Regions from separate parts of the Halomonas sp. IOP_14 genome, predicted to be linked through region 1. Evidence: riboswitches for the same ligand, from Rfam matches in the RefSeq annotation. Region 1 holds a riboswitch; each other region holds the start of a gene.
What was found. Region 1 has a riboswitch for thiamine pyrophosphate ahead of thiM (hydroxyethylthiazole kinase). Riboswitches for the same ligand answer to the same signal wherever they lie in the genome.

Region 2: it holds a riboswitch for thiamine pyrophosphate, as region 1 does, so the genes downstream of both, tenA (thiaminase II) here and thiM (hydroxyethylthiazole kinase) in region 1, are expected to answer to the same signal.
Region 3: it holds a riboswitch for thiamine pyrophosphate, as region 1 does, so the genes downstream of both, K7H09_RS00360 (sodium:solute symporter family transporter) here and thiM (hydroxyethylthiazole kinase) in region 1, are expected to answer to the same signal.
Region 4: it holds a riboswitch for thiamine pyrophosphate, as region 1 does, so the genes downstream of both, K7H09_RS05365 (NUDIX hydrolase) here and thiM (hydroxyethylthiazole kinase) in region 1, are expected to answer to the same signal.

Annotation. Positions count from the first base shown of each region.
Region 1 is NZ_JAINWD010000025.1:69,175-76,264, forward strand. Features, by position in the region: gene trhP (prephenate-dependent tRNA uridine(34) hydroxylase TrhP) at 1-195, shown strand, start outside; gene K7H09_RS16455 (DODA-type extradiol aromatic ring-opening family dioxygenase) at 188-925, opposite strand; gene K7H09_RS16460 (DoxX family protein) at 1,018-1,455, opposite strand; gene K7H09_RS16465 (LysR family transcriptional regulator) at 1,534-2,454, opposite strand; gene thiE (thiamine phosphate synthase) at 2,451-3,083, opposite strand; gene thiM (hydroxyethylthiazole kinase) at 3,073-3,882, opposite strand; TPP riboswitch at 3,906-4,004, opposite strand; gene K7H09_RS16480 (hypothetical protein) at 4,059-4,403, opposite strand; gene gloA (lactoylglutathione lyase) at 4,648-5,184, shown strand; gene K7H09_RS16490 (DUF6164 family protein) at 5,194-5,562, shown strand; gene K7H09_RS16495 (cupin domain-containing protein) at 5,559-6,224, opposite strand; gene ampC (class C beta-lactamase) at 6,419-7,090, opposite strand, start outside.
Region 2 is NZ_JAINWD010000040.1:37,981-45,070, forward strand. Features, by position in the region: gene K7H09_RS19830 (hypothetical protein) at 1-1,082, opposite strand, end outside; gene thiC (phosphomethylpyrimidine synthase ThiC) at 1,323-3,227, opposite strand; gene tenA (thiaminase II) at 3,259-3,942, opposite strand; TPP riboswitch at 4,032-4,194, opposite strand; gene K7H09_RS19845 (NAD(P)-dependent oxidoreductase) at 4,408-5,364, shown strand; gene K7H09_RS19850 (class II aldolase/adducin family protein) at 5,418-6,185, shown strand; gene K7H09_RS19855 (ABC transporter permease) at 6,339-7,090, opposite strand, start outside.
Region 3 is NZ_JAINWD010000001.1:75,311-82,400, forward strand. Features, by position in the region: gene K7H09_RS00340 (zinc-binding metallopeptidase family protein) at 1-1,010, opposite strand, end outside; gene K7H09_RS00345 (CoA-acylating methylmalonate-semialdehyde dehydrogenase) at 1,286-2,785, shown strand; gene K7H09_RS00350 (hypothetical protein) at 2,874-3,566, opposite strand; gene K7H09_RS00355 (peroxidase-related enzyme) at 3,745-4,326, shown strand; TPP riboswitch at 4,451-4,556, shown strand; gene K7H09_RS00360 (sodium:solute symporter family transporter) at 4,546-5,958, shown strand; gene corA (magnesium/cobalt transporter CorA) at 5,930-6,898, shown strand; gene K7H09_RS00370 (NnrU family protein) at 7,063-7,090, shown strand, end outside.
Region 4 is NZ_JAINWD010000004.1:176,767-183,856, forward strand. Features, by position in the region: gene pgi (glucose-6-phosphate isomerase) at 1-297, opposite strand, end outside; gene cmoA (carboxy-S-adenosyl-L-methionine synthase CmoA) at 457-1,200, shown strand; gene cmoB (tRNA 5-methoxyuridine(34)/uridine 5-oxyacetic acid(34) synthase CmoB) at 1,203-2,231, shown strand; TPP riboswitch at 2,349-2,452, shown strand; gene K7H09_RS05365 (NUDIX hydrolase) at 2,510-3,073, shown strand; gene K7H09_RS05370 (thymidylate synthase) at 3,137-4,108, shown strand; gene K7H09_RS05375 (class I SAM-dependent methyltransferase) at 4,152-4,886, shown strand; gene K7H09_RS05380 (zinc metallopeptidase) at 5,038-5,712, opposite strand; gene K7H09_RS05385 (App1 family protein) at 5,797-6,825, opposite strand; gene K7H09_RS05390 (type 1 glutamine amidotransferase domain-containing protein) at 6,915-7,090, opposite strand, start outside.

The DNA of each region.
Region 1 (7,090 bases):
CGCTTCGTGCTCGAACATATCGAGAACTTACAAGGCGAAGCGCAGAGCGCAGCACCTGGTTCTGGGCATCGCGTGCGAATCCCCGTTCCCAAGGTCAGCATTACCCCTGAACAGCTTGAGTTTGCGCTGTTAATGCGTGATCTCAAGCCTTCCAGAGCAGCACAACCTGAATCGTTAGGGGTAGCGATCAGCTAAACGCATAAACGTCCATTGCAAGCACACCGTGCTCCACGCTGTGGTGCAGCTGTTTTGCGTTACCTCCTGCCCCCATGGCCACCAGCAACGGCTGGAAGTGTTCAGAGGTCGGGTGGTTCTCCTGCGCATAGGGTGCGCGCTCCCAGCTAAGCAGCGCTTCACGATCATTGGCGATAAGGCGCTCGCTTACCCAAGTGGCAAATTTATCTACCCAGGCGGGCACAGGGCTCTCCTGGGGCATGATTTCATACAGGTTATGGGTCAGGCTGCCCGAGCCGATCACCAAAATCCCCTCTTCCCGCAGAGCCGACAGGCGCTCGCCCAGCGTGACCAGCTCCGCATTGCTCCAGCGCACCGGAAGCGACAGCGAAACAACCGGCACATTGGCGTCGGGAAATATCAATGAAAGAGGCACCCAGGCGCCGTGATCCAGGCCGCGCTCTACCCGCTCGGCGCCCAGTAACACGGCCAGCCGTTCAGCCAGTTCCGGCTCACCCGGGGCGGGATATTGGCACTCGAAAAGCGCCCGTGGGAAGCCGCCAAAGTCGTGAATGGTTTCTGGTTTGGCGCTGATGCTGACCTTGAGCGCCAGGCTCTCCCAGTGCGCTGAGACCACTACCACCGCCTTGGGCGAAAGCTGCCTGCCCAGTTCGCGTAGAAAGGCATGAGCCGGGGTTTTATTGAGGGCCAGCATGGGCGAACCATGGGAAATAAACAGGCTAGGTAACATGAGTGAGTCTCCTCAGCAGCATGGCCAACGCTGGCGGTAAGCAAGCGCTGGCAATAGGGTTAGGCGATAGTTTTAGGCGATAGTTTTAGGTGTTAGGCGAATCGGTTGCTTAACACCCAGCGGCCGCTGCCCAGGCCCGCTTGCACGATTAACGCCAGCGTCCAGAACACCGGGAATTCCCAACCGCCGCCGGTATTTGAGAACATCCAGCCGTTGCCAAGATGCACCCAAGCAGCGCCGAGCAGTACCGGCACCAGTGCCAGGCTCACCCAGCGGGTGTAAACACCCAGAATCAGGGCGGCTCCACCGCCCACTTCCGCGGCAATGGTCAAGTAGGCCAGAAACCCTGGTAAACCCAGTGATTCAAAATAGCCGACGGTGCCCGGTAGGGTAAATACAAACACCTTGAGCAAACCGTGGGCAAGAGCCATCACACCCAGTGCGACGCGCAGTAGCGAGATGGCCTGGGGTTGTAAAGAGTGCTGTACAGAGGGCTGTAGAGAGGGGGCAGAGTGAGTATGCGTTGTCATCGTAGTAGCTTCCATCGAGTGGTTGATGACGCTACTTTACAGCCGGATCAGATCGAGATAATCAGCGTATTTTGCACATCACTGTTGCGTTATTGGCGATAATCCAATGTTTTGCTCCCAAATCGGCGGATCACCCCATGCCTCGGTGAGCAGGTCGATGAAGCGCTCCACCTTGGCGGGCAGGTAGCGCCGGGCGGGGTAGAGCGCGTGAACATCGAGCCGTACCGCTGGCTCATTAGTTAAGATGGGCACTAAATGCCCGCTGGCGATACTCTCTGTGACCAGAAAGCTGGGCTGCTGAGCGATGCCCAGGCCAGCTTCCGTGGCGTGGGTGAGTACATCGCCGTTATTGCTTTCCAGTGGGCCATTGACCGTCAATGACTGCGTGGCAATCTTCCAGTCAGCGCTCTGTTGGCCGCTGCGGTAGCGTAGGCAGTGGTGCTTGGCAAGGGCTTGAACGCTGTCGGGTTCACCGTGGTTGGCAAGATATTCAGGCGAGGCGCAAAACAGTAGGCGGCACCGCGTCAGTCGGCGCGCCACCAGGCTGGAGTCGGGCAGGCTGCCGATACGGATCGCTACGTCGTAACCCTCTTCCAGCAGGTCGACACGGCGGTCGTTCAAATCCAGGCGCACTTCCAGCGCCGGGTGAGTGTGCATAAATTGCGCGACGAGTGGCGCTAGGTAGCGGGTGCCAAAACTCATCGGCCCATTAACGCGCAGCCGCCCACGCACATCGCTGGTACCTTGGCCCACCTCGGCGGCGGCCTCATCGAGCGCTTGCAGTATCCCTTGGGCGCGGACTAGATAGCGTTCTCCGGCCTCAGTGAGATGTAGTCGTCGCGTGGTGCGTTGTATCAGTCGCGCGCCCAATGTCTCTTCCAGTGCCATGACCTGGCGGGATACGCGAGTGCGGGAAATATCCAGCGCTTCAGCAGCGCGGGTATAGCTACCCAACTCGGCTACCCGCACAAAAGCGACGATATGCTCTAACTGATTCATGACGCCGAATCGGCTTGGAAAATCTGAAAAGCGCGCGCTGCCTGGTAAGGGTCGGGCTGGCCACAAATGGCTGATATCACCGCTAAACCGTTCGCTCCCGCGCGCTGTACGCTAATCGCATGGCTGGCTTTCAGCCCGCCGATGGCCACGCTGGGCAGTGGGCACGCCTTGACCAGCGCAGCCAAGCCACCAAAGCCGATGGGCTGGGCGTGATCTTGTTTGCTCTCGGTGGCAAACACCGGGCCAATCCCGACATAATCGAGTAGCTCAAACGGAGAGACTTGCAGTTGGGCGATAGTATTGATCGACAGGCCGATAATCGCTTGCTCACCTAGCACCCGGCGCGCTTGCTGAACGGCTGCGTCGCTCTGACCGACATGCAGGCCATCTGCCTGGCTTTCTAGTGCCACCTGCAAACGGTCGTTAATGATCAGCGGGACACCGGTGCCCGCCAGAAGCGCTTTTAACCGTTTGGCTTGGGCAATCATCTGTTCGTCGCTGGCATGCTTGTCACGCAACTGCACGATGGTGACACCGCCTTTTACCGCTGCCTCAACCGTTTGTTCCAAACCATGCTCTTGGCAGAGCGTGGCATCGGTGACCAAGTAGAGCGATAGATCAAGCGGCATGGATTGCCTCCAGTTGGGCATAAGTAGTGAGGTCGTCAGGGGTGAGTTGATACAGCGCATCCAGCAGTGCCACTTGAAAGCTACCAGGCCCGTTGGCGTGGCTGCCCGCACGCTCTCCTGTGACCGCAAAGCAGGCCAGTGCGGCTACCGTTGCACCCAGTGGGGCGTCGCGGTTGGCAGCCACAAATCCCGCCACTAGCGCGCTCAGCCCACAGCCAAGCGTTGTTACGCGGGGCATCAAAGGATGGCCACCGTTAATGCGGTAGTGCTGTGTGCCGTCCGTCACCCAGTCGCTTTCACCGGTCATCGCGACAATACAGCCGTGTTTTTGCGCTAATGCTATTGCAGCGTCCACGGCTTGGTCGGTGGCGGCTGTGGCGTCCACGCCGCGGCCTTGGCTAGCTAAACCGTTAAGGGCAAGAATTTCAGACGCATTGCCACGAACCACGCTGGGTTTAGCGGCCAGCAGCTTCGCGCACAGCGTTTGGCGATAGCGCGTGGCGCCAACGGCGACGGGATCTAATACCCAGGGAATGGCATGCTGATCGGCAGTCGCTGTGGCGGTGAGCATAGCGTCAGCCCAGTGGGCAGAGATCGTACCGATATTAATCGACAGCCCCGCGGAGATAGCCGTGAATTCAGCCACTTCTTCAGGCGCATGCAGCATGGCGGGCGACGCGCCGGTGGCTAACAGCAGGTTGGCAGTGCTGTTCATGGCCACATAGTTGGTCATGCAGTGAACCAGCGGTGTCACTGAGCGCAGCGTCTCAAGGTAATCGCCAAGCGGGCGTAGGGTCATAGCATCCTCCCGGCAGGGAGGTGGTAAGCGTTACCACGACTCCCTACGCCGGTGTTATCCGGTTCAGGTTCAAAGGGTGCTTCTCAGCCCAACCGTAACGGAGGGCGCCCCTGTCGAGGGATTACTATCCTTGCCTGAAGTAGCCCTGTAAAGCCCCGGATGCGGACGATAGCAATCTAACGAAACGAAATACGCGTACCGTAGGTAAGCATTTCATCAGGTGTCATCGCTTTACCCTCGACCCCAATCATCTCGTCACCACACTGGTCGGCGAAGGTTAGCACGCCGTGGGTCAAGCCCAGTTGGCCCAGGGTATCGCGGATTTCGCCCGTGCCCAGAAAAGTACTGACGTGGCCCTTGTTATCGCTCAGCTCAGACACGCCGTTAGCATGGTGAAAACGCACTTTGTAGATTCCATCCATCGACTCGACTTCAACAATCGGCGAAAAACCGTTGTGAAGCGCATTGGAAAGCTGTTTTAGCGTCAGGTGGTCACCCAGCGTCATATCGATCGCACTCATGGAAAACTCCTGTGGACGCCTCAAAGGTGGGGCATCACTCATGTTGCGGGAACTGCTTTTTGTAAAGCTTATGAAGAATAAGTGTAGGGTTTTTGTTTAGTATTGCCAGTGCGCTTATCGGCACCTCGATACGACACTGCCTACGTGCTTGTAAGGGCTGTTATTATGGCCATAAAGCCCCCATGGTAAGCGGTACGTGAAGCTCAATGGATTCAATGATCAACATCAGCGATAGGAGAGCAAAATGAGTTTTCAAGGCGAGCAGCATCCTGGCGTCGTGGCTACGCCGCCCCAAACTCAAGGGTTTCGTTTAAACCACACCATGCTGCGGGTGAAAGACCCTGAGCAGGCATTGGCGTTCTACTCAAAAGTGTTTGGTATGCAGGTGATGCGGCGGCTGGATTTCGAAGAGATGCAGTTCTCGCTCTACTTCCTGGCCAACCTGGAACCCAGCGACAGCGTTCCGGACGATGCGCAAGCGCGTACCGCCTGGACGTTTAGCCAGAAAGGGCTGCTGGAGCTGACCCACAACTGGGGGACTGAAGACCAGGAAGATTTCGCCTATCACGATGGCAATGCCGAACCCCAGGGCTTTGGGCATATCTGCTTCAACGTACCGGATTTGGCAGCGGCCCAGGCGTGGTTCGACGAGCATGACGTCACCTTCGTCAAACGCTCCGATCAGGGCAAGATGAAAGATGTTATCTTCGTTAAAGACCCGGACGGCTACTGGATCGAAGTGATTCAGGCAGACCTGATGGTGGGGAAGAGCGACTCTTGAGGCACGCCAATGGCTGAACTACTGTTCCGGCTGCGCCATGTGACCGACGAAGAGGCCATGGAGGTGCGTGACCTGCTCGCTGCCCATGGCTTTGATACCTATGAAACCCAGGCGGGCTTTTTCCGCCTGGGCGTTGACGCGATTTGGCTGCGCAATCCACATCAGCACGACGCTGCCATCGCGGCGTTAGAGGCCTACCAGGCGGAGCGCCTTGAGCGCGCCCAACGCGAGCACCAGGCGGCGGTTGAGCGGGGTGACGCGGAGACGCTGTGGCGTCGTTTGGCCGCTCACCCGGTGCAGGTCGTGTTAGTACTGCTAGCAGTGGGGCTTATTGCCGCCCTTACGCTGCTGCCGTTCCTGGGTATGTCGCGAAGCTAAGCGGCTGGCAGATGGCCGCGTTTGAGGTACATCATGACGCCATCATCACCGGCGGTAAGTGCCGGAGCAGAACCGCTGGGGTAGCGGCACCAGGTGCCTGCCGTGTAACTCTGTTCGCTATCGCTCAGTGTGCCTTCCAGAATCAAAAACTCCAGCCCGCCCAGCAGCGTGGGGTAGGTAATGGAGGTGCCCGCCGACCAGCGCTCCAGGCTGGTGCGCTCCTGCTTGTAGGTGTGCAGCATTTTATAGGCAATGCGCGGGCGTCGATCAGGCTGCCAGGGCAGCCGATGCGCTGGCACTGCCAACTGTAGCGTGTCGTTGGGGTCAAACTGGTGCAGTTTGACAAATATCAGCGCGCCTTCCTCGCCAATTTGCGGGGTATGGCCGGTGCCAATGGGGTTTCTTAAGTAGCTGCCCGCCGCGTAGCGCCCATGCTCATCGGCGAACACGCCTTCCAATACCAGAATCTCTTCGCCACCGCCGTGGGTATGCCGCTCAAACTTTGTATTGGGGGCGTAGCGCACAAGGCTGGTAGCGCGAGCAACTTCATCACCAATCCGGTCAAACATCATGCGCTCTACCCCCGCGCTGGGGGAATCGACCCACTGATACTCTTCCGGGGTAACACAGGCAAAGTGGCTAAAATCGGCGTTTAGACGCATGGGAAAGGGCTCTTCGCAGTGAAGGTAAGTGACGGGGGAGGGTGCTAGTCTCCTTATCGACAGCAAAAAATGCAACTTTCGGTTGTTTGATCTTCGTTATATCGCCATAAAAAACACCCCAACCATTGGATGAATATCCAACGATTGAGGTGCTGCAGTTCACGAAGGCGGCATCAGGTTGTCTGGCTGCTTGCTTAGGGCGCTTCAGTCAGCGCAGAAAGGATGTGGTGTGCCGCTTCAATGCGCGCCTGGTTGGGGTAGTTGCGGTTAGCCAGCAGCACAATGCCGATTTGCTCGCTGGGTACAAAAGCCACATAGCCACCAAAGCCGTTGGTAGCGCCGGTTTTGTTATAGAGCGCTTCCTGCCTGGGGGCTAGCGGTGGGGTTAAGCGGTTGGCGGGGTTGGGCTGCAAAATCATCTCAAGCGAGTTGCCTACCAGCAACTGATCGAGCGCCACCGGGTAGGCATAGCTTTCCCACCCCAGTCCTTGGGTCATATTGCCGACCTCAAAGTACCCCGTGCGCGTAGCGGCCAAGGCTTGGCTTAGTGGTTCATTAAGCTCAGCACCACTCATATTGGCTTCCACCAGCGTTAGTACGTCTGCGGCAGTCGATTTCAATCCGTAGGCTTGGGCATCCAGCATGCCTGGGTTCACCCGAATGGGTTCATCCTCTTTAGAGTAACCGTAGGCATAGTTCGCCTGCTGCGCTTCAGGCACCTGAAAGTAGCTATGCTCAAGCCCTAACGGGGTAAACAGCGCTTCCTCCATCGCCATCTCGAAGGGCTGACCAAGGCTTTGTGCGGCGAGATAACCGAACAGGCCCAAGCTCGGGTTGGAGTAGAGCCGATGGCTGCCAGGGGCGGA
Region 2 (7,090 bases), on a different contig from region 1:
TATTTCTGAACGGTCTGAACCAACAGCGGCATGTTCAGACCTAAGCCATAGCTGGCCATACCTTCTGTGCTACCTAGGCCCGGCACCTGAGTCGTCAGAGTGCGCAGGTCGCTGACAATATCCTCATCGGTTTCTAGAATCAGGTTCATTTCCATGCGGTCAAGATCGTTCTCGCGCGAGCCCATTACAAGGCCAGGGAAGCGGTTCGTGATACGGTCGATATCTGCCTGGCAGGCGGATAAATCCAATTGCTCGGCATCAACCGCTTCCATCAGTGCCTGAGTACCTGAGTGAGTGGGGGTGCTCAGCTCATTAAGTAGGCGTGAGGAGTCGATTTTCCCCGCGCCGTAAGGTGTAAAGCCATGGCGCTTTTCAAGCTCTGCCAGTGCATCGGTATCACCGATGCTGCTGTCGGGCAGGGTGTTGCCCAGCACTTGTGCTAGCAGCTCGTCACTAGCATTCTGTGGTACCACAGACACCAGCAGTTGCTGGTCGTCAATGGCTAGAATCGCCTTGACGGGCCCCTCAGGCGTCAGCACCCAGTATTCAGTGTCGTTGGTGGTGGCCGTGCTCAGGTTAATGTCTGCTTTGGTCAAAATGCGTTGCAGCGTTTCGCGGAAGGCATCTTCATCCTGCAGTTGCATACGTAAAACAGGCAAGACACCCAACCCATAGAGGGCGGCCTGAGGGTTCATTTTCAGGCCCAGCGCATGGACATCGTCCAGCGTTTCAACATCGACTAGCTCTTCACTCATGGCGATCAATACCGTCATCAACGAATGCATCACTTCATCGTCTATCTCGGGCAGTGTCTCGCGTAGCTCATCCAGACTAGACTCAATGCTAGCCTTGGGCTGCATGCGTTGATAACGATCAAAAGCATCTTGTTCAGGCATTGCTTCACGTGTTGCCATGAAGTAGGGAGAGTCAGCCGGAATATATTTCAGCATGGGAGCTGCATTATTTTTCGGCGCTTCCTCCTGTGTGGCTGCTGACGTTGATTCGTTATCATCGCTGCAGCCGGTTAACATGCCTGCGCTGAGCAGAGCCGCGGTTACCGCCAAGGAAAGTTTGGTTTTCATCTGGAATCGGTTCTTTGAATGGTGTTGGTTTTAAATAGAACGCCGTAACAGAGCGCTGCGCAAATGAGAATCATACACGAGCAATGTATAATTAATCTACTTGGACGGTAATTACTTTTAAATACTGTTAGAGCAAATTCAGTGGCTGGCCTGTGGCGATTAGATATTAATGTGACCCTTGAGTTTTGCTAAGACTCAAGGGCCACATATAGTCACAATGCTGTTCAGTAAGTCGCTATTTTAAACTTCCTGATACAGCTCACTGCCTTTGTTGCGGAACTTCTCTGCCTGCTCTTCCATGCCTTTCATCACCGCTTCTTGATCGCCGTTTAGGCCATGTTCGTTGGCGTAATCACGCACCTCCTGGCTGATCTTCATGGAGCAGAACTTTGGTCCGCACATGGAGCAGAAGTGCGCCACCTTGGCGGAGTCTTTGGGCAGGGTTTCGTCGTGGTACTCTCGGGCAGTATCCGGGTCTAGCCCCAGGTTGAACTGGTCTTCCCAGCGGAACTCGAAGCGTGCCTTAGAGAGTGCATTATCCCGCCGCTGCGCTGCCGGGTGGCCCTTGGCGAGATCCGCCGCGTGGGCAGCAATCTTGTAGGTAATGATGCCGGTTTTGACGTCGTCTTTATTGGGCAGGCCCAGGTGCTCTTTGGGGGTGACGTAGCAGAGCATGGCGCAGCCAAACCAGCCGATCATCGCCGCCCCAATGCCCGAGGTAATGTGGTCGTAGCCGGGGGCTATATCGGTTACCAGCGGGCCTAAGGTATAGAAGGGCGCTTCGTCGCAGTATTCCAACTGCTTATCCATGTTCTCTTTCACCAGGTGCATGGGCACGTGGCCGGGGCCTTCGATCATCACCTGCACATCGTGCTTCCAGGCAATATGGGTCAGCTCGCCCAAGGTTTTTAGCTCCGCCATCTGTGCTTCGTCATTGGCATCGGCCACTGAGCCAGGACGCAGGCCATCACCGAGGGAGAACGCCACATCGTACTGCTTGCAGATCTCGCAGATCTCCTCGAAGTGGGTGTACAAGAAGCTCTCCTGGTGATGGTACAAACACCATTTGGCCATGATCGAGCCGCCGCGGCTGACAATGCCGGTGACCCGCTTGGCGGTGAGCGGCACATAGCGCAGCAGTACGCCCGCGTGAATGGTGAAGTAGTCCACGCCCTGTTCGGCCTGCTCGATCAGCGTATCGCGGAAGACTTCCCAGGTGAGGTCTTCGGCCACGCCTTTGACCTTTTCCAGCGCCTGATAGATAGGCACTGTGCCAATCGGCACCGGCGAGTTGCGCAAAATCCACTCGCGGGTTTCGTGGATGTTCTGCCCAGTGGAGAGATCCATAATGGTGTCCGCGCCCCAGCGGATGCCCCAGGTCATCTTATCTACCTCTTCTTCGATAGAAGAAGTCACCGCTGAGTTACCCAGATTACCGTTAATTTTGACCAGGAAATTACGGCCAATAATCATCGGCTCGCTTTCTGGGTGGTTGATGTTATTGGGAATAATCGCCCGCCCTCTGGCGACTTCATCACGCACAAACTCAGGGGTGATTTCTTCCGGCAGGCTGGCGCCAAAGCTCTGGCCTTTGTGCTGATGGCCCAGAATGCGCTCTACTTCAGCGGTACCTAGCGCTTGACGGCGCTGGTTTTCGCGCAAGGCGATAAACTCCATTTCCGGGGTGATAATGCCCTGGCGGGCGTAGTGCAGCTGGGTCACGTTCTTGCCCGGTTTTGCTCGGCGTGGTGTGCGGGTTAGATCAAAGCGCAGCTGGGCAAGCGTCGGGTCGTTGGCGCGGCGGTTGCCGTAATCAGACGTGGGGCCTGATAGAAATTCGGTATCGTCACGCTCTTCAATCCAGGCTCGGCGTAGTTCCGGCAGACCGCGGCGCAGGTCATTGTTAGCATCCGGATCGCTATAGGGGCCTGAAGTGTCGTACACCAGCAGTGGCGGGTTCTCTTCATCAATGCCGGTGGTTTTGGTCGGCGACAGTGAAATTTCCCGGAACGGCACACGGATATCCGGGCGCGAACCTTCGATATATACCTTACGTGAGCCGGGCAGCGGCGCAATGGCGGCGGCATCGACCTGGGCGGTTTCGGCTAAAAAGTGGCTGGTTTTGCTTGTTACGGTCTTAGTCATTACTGTCGTTTCCTTGTGTTGTTTTGCTGAATTAGTGGGTGAGGTCTTGGTCTATCAGCTCTAGGCCCATCTGCCAGAAGTCGATTTCCAGGCGGGTGGCGTCGCGGAAGATCTTGCTCAGTTCGGCAAAGCGGGCGGAGGTAATGTCGGCAAGGCGGATATTCAGCCATTCAAGCTCCGCCTGCATGGCGGCCTGAAACTCCTCGCCTTCGTACATGGCTATCCAGGCGTCGTAAGGGTTTTGCGCGCCGCGCAGGGTGGAAGGCTGGGCGTTTAGCCAGTTGGCGATTTCGCCGTAGCCCACCAGGCAGGGGGCTAGCGCCACGTGCAAATCCAGCAGGTCGCCGCGGTTGCCGGTATCCAATACATAGCGGGTGTAAGCCAGGGTGGCCCTGGCTTCGGGAAGCTCCACCAGTTCTTGCTCGGAAATCCCCCACTCCTGACAAAAGCCCACGTGCAGGCCCAACTCCACATCCACAATGGCTTTCAAGCCTTCGTGGGCCTGGCGCAGATCGGCGAGTGTGGGGCTTTTATAAGCAGCCAGCGCGTAGGCACGGGCGAAGTGAATCAAAAACAGGTAATCCTGCTTTAAATAGTGGCGAAACGACGCCTCAGACAACGTGGCGGTGCCCAATTGGCGCACAAAATCGTGCTCAATATAGGCGCGCCAATCGTCTTGGCAGGCGGTGGTGAGATCAGTAAAGCGGTAGCCCATGATGCCTCCGGTGGTAATGATCCGGAGGGGGGGGCGAAAAAGATCGAGGGAGTGGCGCAGAAGGGCAGCGTGCGATCGTGAGAGAGCAGCCGTGGCCATCGCTTGATCCCTACGCCGGTACCCTCGCTGCGAACTTGTGTAAGTAGCAGCGCATTAGCCGGATCAGGTTCTGCGGGATCAGCGCTCGGCAGCATTAATTGCTACGCCCTGCGCCATCTCAGCCGGATTTCACCGGCACCCCGTCAAGCTGTTCGTTGGTGGAGTGTAGGAGGCGGGTGGGGGAGATGCAAGGGTGTATGACATGGAAAGTTATCGGGAAACAATTTATTAGCATCATTACAGCGATGAGAGTTTAGGTGCTGTAATGGCGTTTCATGGCATCGGTACGTGAATTATTATACAGTTGAGTAACAAGTGGCTGTTTTACAGCCACTGCTATTTCGAATGTGAACCGTAGGAAGTTGCATGACCAACACGAACTCGATTTTAGGCGTCTATCTCAGTGATTCGCTCGACTTTGATGCCATTTATGGTAACGCCTTGCGCGATGAAGCGAGTGATGTCGTCCTGCGCCATCCCCATGAGATCGATAACCCCGAAGATGTGCGTTTTGCGATCTGCTGGTTGCCCAATGACGAGGCTTTCGAGAGCTATCCTAATCTTGAGCTGGCGATGTCTATCGGTGCCGGTGTTGATGCCCTGCTGGCGCATCCTGGCCTGAGCGATGAAGTACATATCGCCCGGGTGCGGGATCCACATCAGGCCGACTTGATGGCGGGTTTTGCCGCGCATGAGGTGCTCCATCGTGAGCGTGAGTTCACCACCCTGGAGCAAAATGCTGCCAAGGCGCATTGGGCGCCATTGACGATGCGCGCGCCAGCATCAAGAAAGGTGGCGGTGCTGGGACACGGCACCATGGGGCGCGCCGTGGTGAAAGCGGTGGCCGCGCTTGGCTTTTCTGTACACGTAGCCTGCCGCAGCGAGCCACAAGCCCCGGTTGAAGGCGTGACCTATCTGACAGGTGACGGGGCTGTCATGGCGGCAGCGGATGGCGCCGATTATCTGATCAATGTGCTGCCACTGACGGCTACCACTGAAAACGTGCTTAACAAGGCGCTGTTCGCGAAGCTCGCCAAAGACGCTTGGTTGGTGCAGATCGGTCGGGGTGAGCACTTGGTCGAGGACGATCTTCTCCTAGCGCTCGAACACGGCCATTTGGGTGGGGCGAGCCTGGATGTGTTCCGTGCAGAGCCGCTGCCTGCGGATCATCCCTTCTGGCAGCATGAGTGCCTACGCATCACGCCACACATTGCTAGTGATTCGTTGCCAGAGGTGGTCGCAGGGCAGGTTGTCGACACCGCCCGCGCCCTTCGCGATGGGCAGCCGCTTGCCATGGGCGTTGATCGGGCGCGCGGTTACTGACGTAAACGCTAACCACGTTGCATGACAATCACTTTGCTGCAAAGGAACACCTGATGAGTCTCAATAAGTCTCAACGCACCACGACGAGCAACGCCGAACAAGAAACCCGCATCGCGCTGGCAGCCTGCTATCGTCTGGCCGCCCACTATCGCATGACGGATCTGATCTACACCCATATTACCGCGCGGGTGCCTGGTGAGAAGGGACGTTTCCTGATCAACCCTTACGGTTGGCGTTGGGAGGAGATTACGGCTTCTTCGCTGGTGAAGATTGACGTTGATGGCCATAAGATTGATAACAGCCCAGAACAAGTGAATCCGGCTGGTTTCACCATCCATTCCGCGATTCATACTGCTAGCCACCATGCGGCCTGGGTGATGCATACTCACACGCGCGCTGGCGTGGCGGTGTCGTCGCTGGAGTCGGGCCTTGAAACACGGCTTAACCAGATTGCGCTGCAGTTTCACGAACGGGTGTCTTACCACGATTATGAAGGCATTGCCCTGAACCTGGCTGAGCGTGAGCGAATAGTGGCAAGCCTTGGCGACAACCCCGCATTGGTGTTGCGTAACCATGGCCTGCTGACGACCGGTGCGTCGGCTGCAGAGATGTTCAACAATATGTTTTATCTTGAGCGTGCCTGTGAGCTACAGGTGGCGGCGCAGTCTACTGGCCAGCCCTTACGGCTGGTGCCAGAAGAGGTGGCGCGCCACGTGGCGCGCCAATACGACCAGACTATTCATGAAGACGGCGATCTTGAACTCGAATGGGCCGCGCACCTGCGCACGCTTGAGGCGCTGGATCCAAGCTATAAAGACTAAATCGGCGCGGTTGCCAGCACGGCAAGCAAGCCAGTATCAGAACTATACGAATATCAATACAAGCAAAAAGGGGCTGCTGGACGGCCCCTTTTCGGTTATACCACGTCCTGAATTAGCGTTGACAAACGTGATGCTCGCACAGGCCAGTGACCGTTAGTGTGGTACGCGGTTTTCCAGCCAGCGCAGCCCAACGATCAAGACGCCGCTCAGGCAGAGGTAGACGGCGACCAGGAAGAGTAACGGTTCGTAAGTCAGGTAAGTGGTCTGGCGTACCTGGGTGATGACGGCATACAAGTCCATCACGGTGATGGTGGCAACCAGCGGTGTGGATTTCAGTTGCAGGATGATCTCGCCCGTCAGCGTTGGTAGAGCACGATGAACAGCACGCGGAAACCATACGCGGCTAAAAACCTTGCGACGCGACATGCCGAAAGCCTTGGCGGCTTCCAGCTCGCCATGCGGTACACCGGCAAAGGCACCGCGCATAACCTCACCCTGATAGGCGGCGAATGAAACCGTGAGGGCAATAAAACCATAGGGCCAGGCCTGGCGCAGGTAGTCCCAGGCCCAGGAGTCACGAATTTCCGGGAACTGGCCGAACAGCGCTCCCAGCCCGAAATAGAACAGCCACAGCTGCAGTAGCAGTGGCGTGCCACGGATGACGGTGCAGAAGCCGGTGGCTAGCCATCGCAGCGGCCACGCTCCTTTGACCTGCGCAAGCCCTAAAGGCAAAGCAATCAGAAAGCCCACCACCACGCTGGATACCAGCATGATCAAAGTCATCTGCAGGCCTTCCCAGAGCTTGGGCAAGTAGCGGGGTAGCCAGCTCCAGTCCATCAGTTGAATCGCGGCCACCAGACCGACGATGAATATCAAAAGCAGGATAATACGGTGAGGCTCAAGTA
Region 3 (7,090 bases), on a different contig from region 1:
GCCAGCTTCTCGCGCACCGCTGGGGCAAGCACTCCTGGGGCCAAATCGAGCAGGCCCATATCCCGGTTGAGCTCATTCACTGCCATCCCTACCTGATGAAAGGCAATCAGCATGCTCTCCAGACTGCCGTCGTACTCAACGGGGGTAATACCCATGTGCAGTGCGGTATTCAGCACGGCGACCATATCCAAGTAGTAGGCAAATGTTTCAGCAAAATCTTCCCAGGGGTGCATGGTGGCGTAAGCAGAGATGAAGTGATTAGGCCAGTCGCTGGGCGCCCCCTGCTGGTAGTAGCGCTCTAACGCTTCAGCATAGGTTGGCCGGTGGTGATTGCCAAATACCGCACGGCAATTCTCTTCATCGCGATCCTTAACCAATACATCCCAATAGTAGTGGCCGATTTCATGGCGGAAATGACCAATTAATGTGCGATGGGATTCGTTCATGTCGACCCGCAAGCGCTCGCGTTCAACGTCGTCGGCTTCTTTGATGTTGATGGTGATATGCCCTGCTGCATGGCCGGTATACACCTTCTCTGTCTTGGCGGTGGAACGCCATAAGCCCTGGTCGGGGAGGGCATCAGCCATAAATGAGAAGCTTAACGGCACAGCAATGTCGTCGTCTTTGGTACCGTGGGGAAGTTTAAGTAGGTCCAGAGTATGAAAAAGGCGCCGTTTAGCAGCCTCTAGTGCCGCCCAACGCTCACGGTGGCCTGCAATATTGAGGTCGGGTATTACTTCGTTGTAACGACAGCAGTCGCAGAGCGTGTCCGCTTGGCCGTGCTCCATCACCACCAGCCGATTACATACGTTTTCAACAGCGTAGTTGTGGCACTTCATTAGCGCTGTATCGCAACCCGGGTGGGTACAGCGATAGCCGCCGTTATCCAAGGGCTCAATGGCCACGATATTGCTACAAGCAGGGCACCAGCCTACTTCTGACTGACAGGCAAGGCAGTGGGTGTTTTCGTAGAACAGCGTATTGCCACAGCGGCAGTGAAAGGTCTGCATAGATAATTCCCTGTGTTTAAACACGCGCTTTCGCCGTGGGCGATCCGCAAGCCTGCGGCACACTGATTAGCCGAAGCATAGCCAGCGCGGTGCCACAATGAAAAGGCTAATTGACGTTCTGGCGTAGATTTTGTTTACTCATGAGATACTTGGTTGACGTTAACGTCAACTTGCTGCTATACCCTGTGTACTTGTCTTACCGCGATGCGTTTTAAAAACAGCTTTTTTTAATACTCGCAACCATAACAACCACAACCATAAATAGGAGCAACGCTATGTCCGTTCGCGAAATTCCCATGTATATCGATGGCCAGCCCGTCCAGTCACAGAGCCAGGAGTGGCGCGACGTGGTCAACCCTGCGACGCAAGAAGTAGTGGCTCGAGTGCCGTTCTGTACCGCTGACGAAGTAGAACGCGCTATCAGTAGTGCCAAAGAAGCGTTCAAGGAGTGGCGTAAAGTGCCGCTGGGGAAGCGCATGCGCATTATGCTCAAGCTGCAAGCGCTGATTCGCGACAATACCGCTGAACTCGCGGCACTGATTACTGAAGAGCACGGTAAAACCCTGCCCGATGCGGAAGGCGAAGTGGGTCGTGGTCTGGAAGTGGTAGAGCACGCTTGTTCGATTACTTCGTTGCAGTTGGGTGAATTAGCCGAAAACGCTGCCAACGAGGTAGACGTTTACACCATGCACCAACCGCTGGGGGTGGGGGCTGGGATTACCGCCTTTAACTTCCCGATTATGTTGCCCTGCTTTATGTTCCCGCTGGCGATTGCCACCGGAAATACCTTTGTGCTTAAGCCCTCCGAACAGGATCCCAGCTCCACCATGCGCTTAGTGGAGCTAGCCCATGAAGCGGGTATCCCTGCGGGCGTGCTCAACGTAGTGCACGGTGGCCCGGACGTGGCCAATCAAATTGCCGATCATCAGGATATCAAAGCGCTCTCGTTCATCGGCTCTACCCATGTGGGGTCGCTGCTGTATAACCGTGCAGCAGCGGCGGGCAAGCGCATGCAGGCGATGATGGGCGCCAAGAATCACTGTGTGGTTATGCCCGATGCTAACCGTAGTCAAGCGATCAACAACCTGCTGGGCTCAGCTTTTGGCGCTGCGGGCCAACGCTGCATGGCGAACTCGGTAGTGGTGCTTGTCGGCGAGGCACGCGAGTGGCTAAGCGATATAGTAGATGCGGCGCGAGCAATGAAAGTAGGCCCAGGCACTCAGCTTGATGCGGACTTGGGCCCGCTGGTGTCACCTGCTGCCCGTGATCGTGTACTACGTTTAATCGATGCAGGGGAGAAAGAGGGCGCCAAACTGATGGTTGATGGTCGCAAGGTTCAGGTAGAGGGTTACCCCAACGGTAACTTCGTGGGGCCGACCCTGTTTGCCGATGTAACCGCCGATATGACCATTTATCGCGAAGAGATTTTTGGCCCCGTGCTGTGTGTGGTCAGTGTTGAAACCCTGGATGAGGCGATTGCCTTTATCAATGCCAATCCCAACGGCAACGGTACCTCCATCTTTACTAACTCAGGCTGGGTAGCGCGCCGGTTTGAAACCGATATCGATGTTGGACAAATTGGTATTAACGTGCCAATCCCCGTACCGGTCGCTTACTTTAGTTTCACCGGGTCAAGGGCTTCAAAGCTGGGCGATTTAGGGCCCAATGGTAAGCAGGCGATTGCATTCTGGACACAAACAAAAACCGTAACGGCACGTTGGTTTGAACCCGAGAATGTTTCCAGTGGTATCAATAGCACGATTTCACTGGGTTAAAAAAGTGGCGCTAACTGGCTCCGCTTAAGCGGGGCCAGTTGCTAACGAGGTCGGTTAACCGCTTGGCAGATCAAGCCAGGTGGCTGGCTTAAAAGTTGTCAAACAGCGGAAGGCTCTCTTCAAGCAGCTGTTCAATGGGGCCGAGCTGGCTTTCATGCAATACTAACAGCGACTCCTTACCCATAAAGTGTTCAGCGGGGGGGACGAGCAGAGCAAACTCACCCTCTTCAAGGTGAAACTCATGTATTTCGCGCATTCCCAGCGGAGTTACACACTGCGTGCAGCGGTAGGTGTCATCTTCGCCATAAATCAGCCGATGGTACATTTTAAACAGCGTATATAGTGCCAAACCACCCTCAAAGGCTGGCCAGCGCGCAGGGGTCTCGCGAATATCGTTGGTAAGGTCTTGCCCTTCGGCTTCGGCGTCTGCAATTGCATTGGCAAGCGGGGCGGCAAGAATGGCGCTGTTGTCGGCAGGTAACGGCGTGTTGTGCTTAGAAGCGTGTTCAAAATCTTGTACAGCGCGCTTAAAGTCAGGAACGCCATCAAGAGTATAGTCGACATGCTGGAGGTCTTCGGGCTCACAGCCGCCATTTTCCCAGCCATGAATGACGCGAAGTGTCATTTGACCCCGTGTCATTGGGCGGGCAAGCAGCATATGTAGCATTATACGAATGTGCAGCTGACGCTCATCGGTATCATTTTCAAATGCTCGGTAAGGGTCAGTAAACAGCTCGTTTAGACGACCGGGGGTATGTTCCTTGGCTTCGTTATGGCTCATGACAGTGTCCCTTTGAACGAACTGTTTATTAAGAGTAGCGCATGTTTTTTTGTCACAGAACGAATCTTCAGTATGGCGAGTAGGGCGGCTGAATAAAAGCCTCTTAATTCAGCTTTTTGTTACACAACCGCTAAGCCGTTTTTATGAGATGGCTAAACTTAACAAGAAAGAGGTGAGCATGTCTTCATCATTAAGTCGTTTTAACGTGCCTGAAACATTGGATGACCTGCCTGACGATATTCGCAGTACCATTTTGACCGTTCAGGGTAAAGCGGGTTTTGTGCCCAATGTCTTTCTGATGTTGGCCCATCGCCCTGCTGAATTTCGTGCTTTTTTTGCCTATCACGATGCGTTGATGGAGCGCGAATCAGATACCCTCACCAAAGCCGAAAAAGAGATGATTGTAGTGGCTACCAGCGCACGTAATCGCTGCCTATATTGTGTGGTTGCTCACGGGGCACTGGTGCGCATTTACAGTAAAGACCCGCTACTCGCTGACCAAGTGGCGATCAACCATCGGGTGGCGCCGATTAGCGAGCGCCACCGGGTGATGCTCGATTTCGCCATGCACTGTGCCATCGATGTGGGTGAAATGACTGATGAATGGCTTGCCCGCCTGCTGGAAGTAGGCTTTAGCCAAGAGGATTGCTGGGATATAGGCGCGATCGCGGCGTTTTTTGGCTTGTCGAATCGGTTGGTTACCCTGGCAGGTACGCCACCCAATGAGGAGTTCTACCTGATGGGGCGAGTGCCTCGCTAAGAGGCGACCAGCGCACCTTAACTTTACTAAGCTATGATTTTGATTGAGAATAGTTCTTGAGACAGCGCTTCGAAAAGTACCCAAAAACGTACTTAGAAAAAGCGCTTAGCAAAACACCTACATTCACTGTCGCCAGGGGAGCCCTGCATAAAAGGGCTGAGATGCGGCTACGCAGACCCTGGAACCTGATCCGGTTCGTACCGGCGGAGGAAGTGCGACATGCTTTACCTAACGTTAGCCGTGCTTGGTGCGGCGCTGTGCTGCTTTGCTTACTTAGGCCTCCGGGCTCGCTGGGTGAATGGCCCACTTGATGACTATGTCACCGCCCGTAACTCGCAAACGGCATCTACCCTGGGGCTCTCCTTCCTTGCCTCCGGCATGGGCGCATGGATTCTCTTTGCTCCTCCTGAAATCGGCGCCTTTGTTGGCCCGCTGGCCCTGGCAGGCTATGCATTAGGCTCTGCGCTGCCGTTTATCGTCTTGGGGCTGTATGGGCCGAAGATTCGCCGGGCGCTGCCCGAGGGGCGCAGCATCGCCGAGTTTGCCGAAGCGTGCTATGGCCCTGGTGTAAGGCGCTGGGTAACGCTGGTATCAATCGCCTATATGGCGTGCTTTTTAGCTGCCGAGCTAACCGCTATTGGCGCCATTACCGCGCTGCTTTCCGATGTGCCCCCCGCACTGGTGATTATTGGCGTGGCGCTTACCACGCTCATCTATACTGCGGCAGGTGGTCTACGGGCCAGCCTTGCCACTGACCGTTGGCAGGCGTGGTTGTTACTGGTACTGCTGTGTGTGGTCGGTGGCATGGCCCTATGGCGGCTTCCCACTATTCCCAACGAGGCTGCGCTTCCTGCCATTCCCATCACCAGTGCGCTCAGCGTAGCGTTAACGCTAGTGATCGCGGTTACCGCGGCCAATCTCTTCCATCAAGGCTATTGGCAGCGCGTGTGGGCCGCTCAAGACGATCAAAGCCTGGGGCGCGGGGCATGGTTAGGTGGCGCAATGACGGTAGTCGTCGTCATGGTGATTGGTGGTCTGGGTGTATTGGCCGCGATGAGTGGTGTGCCATTAGGCGAGCCGCCGATGCCATTTTTTGCCCTGTTAAGTGATGCTCCTGTTTGGCTGACGCTACCCGCCTTGGTATTAGCGGTGACCTTGGTGGCCTCCAGCGTTGATACGCTGCAAAATGGTATTGCCTCGTTGGTGGTCGCGCGCAGCGAGCAGCAGGGCGTATCACTGGTGGCTGCCCGCTGGGTGACAGTGGTAGTAATGGTACCGGTGGTATTAATTGCCTTGCAGGGGTTGTCAGTACTGCGTCTGTTTTTGATTGCCGACCTGCTGTGTGCTGCCATTGTGGTACCTGTGCTGTTGGGCCTGTGGCAACGAATGACGCCACTGGCCGCCATTGTAGGTGGCATCGCGGGGCTGCTGGGTGCCATTCTCCCAGGGTGGTTAAGCCAAGGAAGCTTGGTCGCCGGGATGGTGGCCGCCAGTTTTCCGGGCAGTGTCCCTACCTTGGGGCCATTCGTCGGGGCGTTAATCGCCTCAACGCTGGTGAGTGTGCTGTTAGCCTACTTAACGCTAGCTATTCGCAAGGACATCCATGATTCGAACTCTTCTGACTACCCCTGAAGGTGAGACCCACGAGGGGGATGAAAGCCTGTTGGCTGTCTGGCAGGCGACGCCTGGCAGCCATATCTGGATCGATATGCAGGGCGAGTCCCAACAAAGCGAGCGGGCGATTTTAGAGGCGTTTGAGTTTCACCCCATGGCGATTCAAGATGCCCACAAAGAGCGCCATCCGCCAAAAATTGAAGAGTTTGATAATCACACCTTGATTATTTATCGTGGCATCTCCTCCTTTGATGCCGAACTAAACTATCTGCCTCAACAGGTCTGTTTCTTTGTGGGGGAGCGATTTCTGGTCACCCTCCATCCCGGCCAAGCGCTCTCCATAGAACGGCTATTCAACGAGCACGGTAAAGCCTTGCTGGCCCATTCGCCGGAACATGTCGCGCTGCGGGTGATGTATATTTCTGCGGGCTTTTATATCGATAGCCTGCTTGAGTTCGAAACGGCGTTAAGCGATCTGGAAGACGAGCTGCTGGAAAATGGTAATGATGTGCTAATGCGCAAGATCATCACTTACCGTTCCCGGCTGGTTAAAATGCGCCGCATCTTTAGCTACCACCAGGGGATTACCCAAGAACTCACCGCTTATGACTATGAGCATTTACCGCGGGAAGAGAGCGAAACCCTGCACGCCATCAACGATGTAGCGGATCGCTTCGAACGCCTCTACACATTGACCCAAATGTACTACGACATTTGCGGTGACCTAATCGATGGCTATATCTCTATTTCCTCCCACCAGCTAAATATCACCATGCGGGTGCTCACGGTGATTACCGCGATTTTTGTGCCGCTCACGTTTATTGCCGGGATTTACGGTATGAACTTCGAAAATATGCCCGAGCTGCGTTATCAGTATGGCTACTTTTTTGTCTGGGGAGCCATGTTGGGTATTGCGGGTGTCATGATTTGGCTATTTAAGCGCAAGCATTGGTTTTAAGGACAGGTTTTAAGGACGGGGTTTAGTCTCCCCATAGAACGACTCCAGGAAACAAAAAGTTGACCCATGCATAGGTGGTCGGTGGCTGAGTGTGGCATCCTCTCCAGCGACCAAGACTATAAGGCATAAAGCCGTCGACTAGCGTTTTCACTGGGAGTTGTTCCATGACGATTATGATTATCGGGCTGCTGA
Region 4 (7,090 bases), on a different contig from region 1:
TAACGCCGGGCGGTTTTCGCTGACGTTCACTCGCTTACCGCTCAACAGCGCCTCAATGGCAGAGGGTACGCCCGCTTCACTGGCCAGCGTAAACAGATGCTCGAGCGTATCATCATCCCAGCGCTGCTTGGAAAGATCCAGCGTCAAGCCCGCCACCTGGCGAGTAAAGCTTTCCCAGCGGGAAGGCTCGGTGCCAAACAGCGTTTTCAAGTGGACATGCTGCAGCGTTTCAGCGTGATGCTTTAACGTCTGCCATGCCGGTAACGTATCGGGTGTAGCGCTTGATGCTGAGGCCATTTAGCTTCTCCAGTGGCGTCGATCCTTGCAGCGGGGTTCATTAAACAGGTTAATAACCTTAAACAGGGCTGTTCTATGTGAGTCTGTGCTAGACAGGCCTGTTCTAGTCAATTAAGGGCGCGTAAACTAGCACGCCTTTTCCATGATCCCGGCTTGCCCATGAGTGATGCATCTTACCGTGACGCTATCTTTTCGACACCCCTTGACCGAGTCGCGCGGTTCTCTTTCGACGAAAAGGTGGTCGCCTGCTTTCCTGACATGATCCGCCGATCGGTACCCGGCTACGGGCAAATTCTTGGCATGTTGAGCTTAATTGCCCAGCGCCACCTGCGCCATGGCGCCCATGTCTATGATCTAGGCTGTTCGCTGGGCGCTTCCGGCCTTGCGCTGGCAGGGGCGCTGGCGCCTGACGCCTTTCGCTATACGGGCGTTGACCTATCGCCCGCCATGGTCGCCCAGGCTCGGCAAACCTTTGCTGACGAGTGCCCAGCGTACGCTATGCAGGTCGAAGAAGCCGACATTCGTACCCTCGAGTATGCATCTTCGGGCATGATCATTCTCAATTTTACCCTACAGTTTCTACCCGCCGCCGACCGCGATGCACTACTGGCGCGGCTTTATGCAGCGCTGGAACCCGGCGGCGTGCTGATTCTCTCGGAGAAAACCGTCGACGCCGACGAGCGCGACAACGCCTGGCGGGTAGAACGCTACCACGATTTCAAGCGCGCCAATGGCTACAGTGATCTGGAAATCAGCCAGAAGCGCACCGCTCTTGAGAACGTACTGGTGCCGGATACCCTCGATGCACTTCATGGTCGTTTGAAACAAGCAGGTTTTCCACGTTCGATGACCTGGTTCCAGTACCTTAACTTTGCCTCGCTGATTGCGTTTAAGGAGGGTTAAAGGTGGCGCCACTACCCGACGATCATCGCGCAATTTATCAGGCGTTTTTAGATCAAGCTACGCTTGATGCCTCACTAACGCCCTGGTTAGCGAAGCTTCCCGAGCAGTTAGCTCACGGGCTTGACCGTAACCGCCACGGCGATTTATCCGCCTGGGAAAAAGCCGTGGCCAAGCTTCCGGTGCTGCCCGCCGAGCGGCGCGTGGATTTAAACAGCGACACCGTCAGCGTTGATCTCGATCTTAGCGATAGCCAGCAGCGCCAATGCTTTAACCTGCTTAGAAAGCTTGCCCCATGGCGTAAAGGCCCTTTTCAGCTAGGCGGCATTTATATCGACACCGAGTGGCGCTCTGACTGGAAGTGGCAAAGAGTGGCGCCACACCTGGCACCGCTAAAATATCGCAAAGTGCTCGATGTGGGTGGCGGCAGCGGTTACCACGCTTGGCGGATGGCCGGGGCAGGTGCTGCTTTTGTGCTAATCATCGACCCTTCGCCACGTTTCTACTGGCAGTTTCAGGCAGTACGCCACTTTGTGGGTGATGCGGATGGCGGCAAAACGCAGTTTTTACCCGTGGGCATTGAAGATGTGCCTGAGAATCTGGGCTTTTTCGATACGGTATTTTCCATGGGCGTGCTCTACCATCGCCCTGCCCCGTTGGAACATCTTCAGCAGCTAAAAGCCGCGTTAGTTCCGGGCGGCGAGCTGGTGCTAGAAACCCTGGTAGTCGAAGGCGACGAGCAGACCGTATTTGTGCCCGGCGAACGTTACGCCGCCATGCCCAACGTCTACTTCCTGCCCTCTTCTCAAGCACTCTGCCACTGGCTGGAGCGCTGCGGCTTTACCAACGTGCGCGTGGTCGATGAAGCCGTTACCACGTTAGACGAGCAGCGCTCGACGGAGTGGATGACCTACCAATCGTTGGCTGATTTTCTCGACCCCAACGACCGCACCCGCACCATTGAAGGCTACCCTGCACCGCGGCGGGCGGTGATTTTGGCGAATAAGCCGGGCCAATTAGCCGTTAGCCGTTAGCCGTTAGCCGTTAGCCAAGTGTGCGAAGAAGGTGTCAAAACCGCCCCGGCGTCCGCCAAGCCGCCGCATTGAATTGCCCCCCAAATATTGACTTATACTAAAACTCATAGTAACAGTAACTTTTCCGAGGGGTGCCTGTTATTCAGGCTGAGATGGAGTTATCCAAACCCTTTGAACCTGATCCGGCTGATACCGGCGTAGGAACGGACATAAACCATATATGAATCTGTTTTGACACCTACGCCTGTATTATCCGAATCTCAATGCAGGAGTGTATCGTGTCGCAAGGTAACTCAACGCCCGCTAACGCATCTACGCTCAGTAGTACCTCCCCTTTTAACACGTCTGATAAAAACCGCCTGAACTCCGTACTTGCCAAGCCACGCTTGGCAGCAATCGCCGTAACTCTGCGTAATAATGAAGTTCTCCTCGTCCAACGCAGTAAAGAACCTCAACGGGGCACTTGGGGCTTCCCCGGAGGATCAGTGGAACCGGGAGAAAGCCTACATTGTGCAGCAAAGCGCGAATTAATGGAGGAAACCGGTATCACAGCATTGGTAGGACCGTTAATTGATGTAGTAGAAGTAATCGGATATGACCCAGAGGGAAGTCACCACCACTTCGCCTTGGTTGCCCTTTTATGTCACTACGTTGATGGCGAGCTACGGCCTGGTGATGATGCTGCGGACTGCCGCTGGGCGAAAGTTATAAACGGAAAACTCAACTTCAATGAAGCCTTAGCTGATCACGTCGCAGATACTGTCGTGAAAGCCTTTAATTTGCACAGTTTGATCGTCAAAGAAAAATCAAACGCGATTCACAGCTCCAATTCAGCTTTTTAAACTACTCGCCATCATTCGTATCAGCAAAATACGCCTCTTTGTCCACCGAAAGAGATGAATATAATGATGCACAAACATTATACGAATTTCACCAGCCTCTACAGAGATACACTGCATAAAATCTGCTTTGAATATGAATATGTTAACTCACCTAGAGGAAATAAAGAGCGAGAACTCATTGGCTTCAATATCCGACTCGACAATCCTCCTGATCGTTTTTGTCTAAGCAAAATACGCAAACAAAATATTGTTTTTAATTATGCAGAAGCGTTATGGTATTTATCAGGTAAAAACGACTTAGCATTTATTTCCTGGTACGCCCCTTCAATGCAACGCTACAGCCCAGATGGTATAAGCTTACCTGGTACTGGTTACGGAGCTCGTCTTAAAAACTTTGGTGCAGACACGCTCGATCAAATCGAACGAGTGATTGATATCATTAAAAATGACGATCCCGACAGTAAGCGCGCTGTCCTTCAAATATTTAGTGCGGAAGAAGATCTTTATCGACGCAATATCGACGTTTCATGTACCTTGGGTCTTCAGTTGCTACTCCGCGAAGAAAAGTTGAACATGGTCAGCTATATGCGTGCAAATGATGCCTACGTTGGCATGCTGAACGATATTTTCTCTTTTACTTTCTTGCAAGAGTATATTGCTGCCCGCATAGGCTGCAAAATCGGTCACTACACACATCAAGTTGGTTCTATTCACGTCTATGAAAGCACACATGAGCGTGCGCTTGAACTTTTGAATAGTAATGAAACTATACCCCAGCCAGGCACAGTACCTTTAATGCCAATTGGCACCTCCCCGACTACCATACGCAAACTATTGGAATATGAGTCAGAGATCCGTAGCGGCTTGTTGACGTTTAATGATATGGCTAATCTTAACCTAACGACGTATTGGCGAGATGTGCTGATGTTGTTCTGGATCTATCGCCAAATCAAGATAGGGAATGCGCTGCCTCAAAAGGCGTTAGAGATAATTAACCCCTACTATCAACCGTTTCTTATTAATCGCTGGGGATAGTACAAGCATTCATACATGAGCAAATATTAGGGGATTTATTTTTATGAATACTAATTGGACTGAACAAAATATCGCCGAGCTTTTTGACGCTTATGATGATTGGGTGGAGAATGCTTTTGGCTATCAACCACTCATCGCGGAGTTAACCTGCTCTTATGGCAAGGGAATTAGTGTATTGGACTACGGCTGTGGCAGCGGCAAAGTGTCCAGAAGATTAAGAGACGACGGATTCGACTATGTCACCGGTGTTGACATCTCTTCAACAATGATTGAAAAAGCAATATCCGCAGGCACTAACCGTCTTCGCTTTGAGCAAATCCATGGTCCAAATTTGCCATTTCCTGATAACAGTTTTGAAGCTGTCATTAGTTGTTTTCTGTTTATTAACATTCCCGAAAGACGTGAACTAGTACGCATCACTACGGAAGTAATGCGCGTACTTAAACCTGGCGGCTCCTATTACATCCTCGACACTCATCCTCAAACCACCGGAGTCGATTATCCGACCTACCGCAATGGAGAGCATGGTATTTCCTATCAAGACGGAGATAATCGCCCAGTCTACCTCACGATACCGGGAAGGCAGCAACCATTAGAGATTGTCGACAAACAATGGGGTTTATCCACATATCGAAATACATTCGCCGCAGCGGGGCTTTCACTAACCACAGAGCGTAATCTACCATTTGACAATTCGCAGTTGCCAGTTCATACGAGTGAATTCCGCACTCTACAGGACACAAAACCCTATATTCTACTGCGCGCCACAAAGCAATAAAGACAGACAATAGGTATTAACTAAGTGCCTATGCAAAAGTAAATCAGGTATAAATATCTAGTAAGCTACTGATTTTTTTTTATAACCTTTAATGCACGAAAAATTATGCATAGACACTTAGTGGCACTGAAAACACAGCTTCAATACACGCTCACCGCCGCAAAATCACCAGCCAGCGCCCCAGGTTCATAACACTGGCCAGCGAGGCGGCCACGTAGGTAAACGCGCAGGCGGTGAGTACGTGCCGGGCACCGGGCATATCGTAAGGCGGGACGTACTCTTTCAAGAGCGGCAGCGCCCGGTTAAAGCTGGCATCAAACTCAACTGGCAGGGTCACAAAATGCACCAGCGCCGCGGTGCCAAAGCTGATCACCGCCATGGCAATTACAATGGCTAAACCACCCGGCAGACGCGTCAATAAAAACAGAAAAGGTGCAGCCATCATCAGTACAGCGCCGAGTTTCTCAGCTTTTTGGGCAACGCCGACTAAGCGGCTACGCGCCAGTAGCGGCGTGTAGCCCTGGTGATGCTGAATGGCATGCCCTACTTCATGGGCAGCCACCGTGACGGCCGTTAGCGAACGCCCATCGTAGTTATCCGGTGAAAGACGTACGCAGCGGGTTTCAGGGTCATAATGGTCACCGAACTCAGTGCGCTCAACGCTTGCACCCTCAATCCCCAGTCGGCGCAGCAAGTGATCGGCAAGCTCTGCACCCGTCCCCGGGTAATCGTCACGACCGCGGGTATGGCGTTTAAGCACCCACTTGGCCCAAACATTGGGGAGCACAAATACTGCCAGCGCAAAAATGATCAGCACAACAACCATGGCAGCCCCTATCTACAAATAACCGTCGTTAAACACACTTCTTCGTAGCGTACTTTTACCATGGGGACTGACTTGGCAACAGCGTTATGCGGGATCGTTGCGGTGCTCCTCAACTTCGCGCTGTACTGCCGCTAAGCCGTGGGCAGAGATATCGCCCTGGGCGTGGGCGTGTTCGGCAATCAGCACGCTATCCGCGGCGAGCACTAAATCACACTGGGTGCCGGCCAACTCATCCCGCAACCGCTGGATCGCCTGCTCGCGCTTGGGGTTTTTATCCACTTGACGAATATAAATCGCTTTAATCCGATCTGGGTAGGCTTTCACTATCTCGGTATACACTTCTGGATCGTGTTGACCGCTATCGCCAATGAGAATACACGGCATATCATTATAAAGCGTCAACATACGGTCGATCAGTTCGCGCTTATGCTCTTCTGCACGGCGCGGCCAAGGCTTGCGCAAAGAGATGCCCCATTCGCGTAAAAAGATAATCGGCCCAACGGGGATGCGGTTGATCTGAAAAAAGGTTTCGAGCATTTCGTATATCGCCCAAGGGCCACGGGATACATACAAAATGGGCCGCTCAGCGCGTTCACTAACGCCACGATGTAAAGCTTGATAAAGCGGCGCAACACCGGGGAAAGCGGTGCGGCGATGAGGTTTTTTAACAAATAAGCGATAAAGCATTTTGAGCTTTTCCGCCACCCCGGTAAACATAACGGTGTCATCAATATCACTGATGATCAGCAAATCCGCCTCTGACGGAGGTACATAAACTTCTACGTGAGTACGTACCGGCGTCTGCCCCGAGCAATGCACTAAAATATCGGCGCGGTGCCAAGAGACATCAATGGGCAGGGTGTGACTAATCGGTAAGTGGACGTCGAAATAGCCATCTCGATCCGTGCCGACGCAGAGCTTATTTTCGCCGATGTGAATTTCTACCTGCGCATCGGCCAGCCCCTGGCGTAAAACGCGCCGCGCCACGTCCGCAGTATCGCGTAGCATGCCATGGCGAGGAATGGCTCGACCTAGTGCGGCTTGGCGAAACACCCGGCCCATGACAAAAACTTCACGTTGGGAACCATAGCCGCGGTAAGGATGAACCACCATTCCGCCGCGGCTACTGTCTCCTTTGATAGGTTTGGCAATAACGTGGACAAGCCTTTTGATAAAGCTTGTCCACTGACGCAATACGCTCATCAAGCGTGTTGACCGGAGTGACGCCCTTCCTGCAGCTCTTCGAGTAACTTGGCGTTAAAGGCATCCAAGTCCTTCGGCGTACGGCTGGTCACAAGACCGCTGTCCACAACAACTGGCTCATCGACCCACTCAACGCCGGCATTGCGTAAATCTTGCGCGACGCTGTGTACCGAGG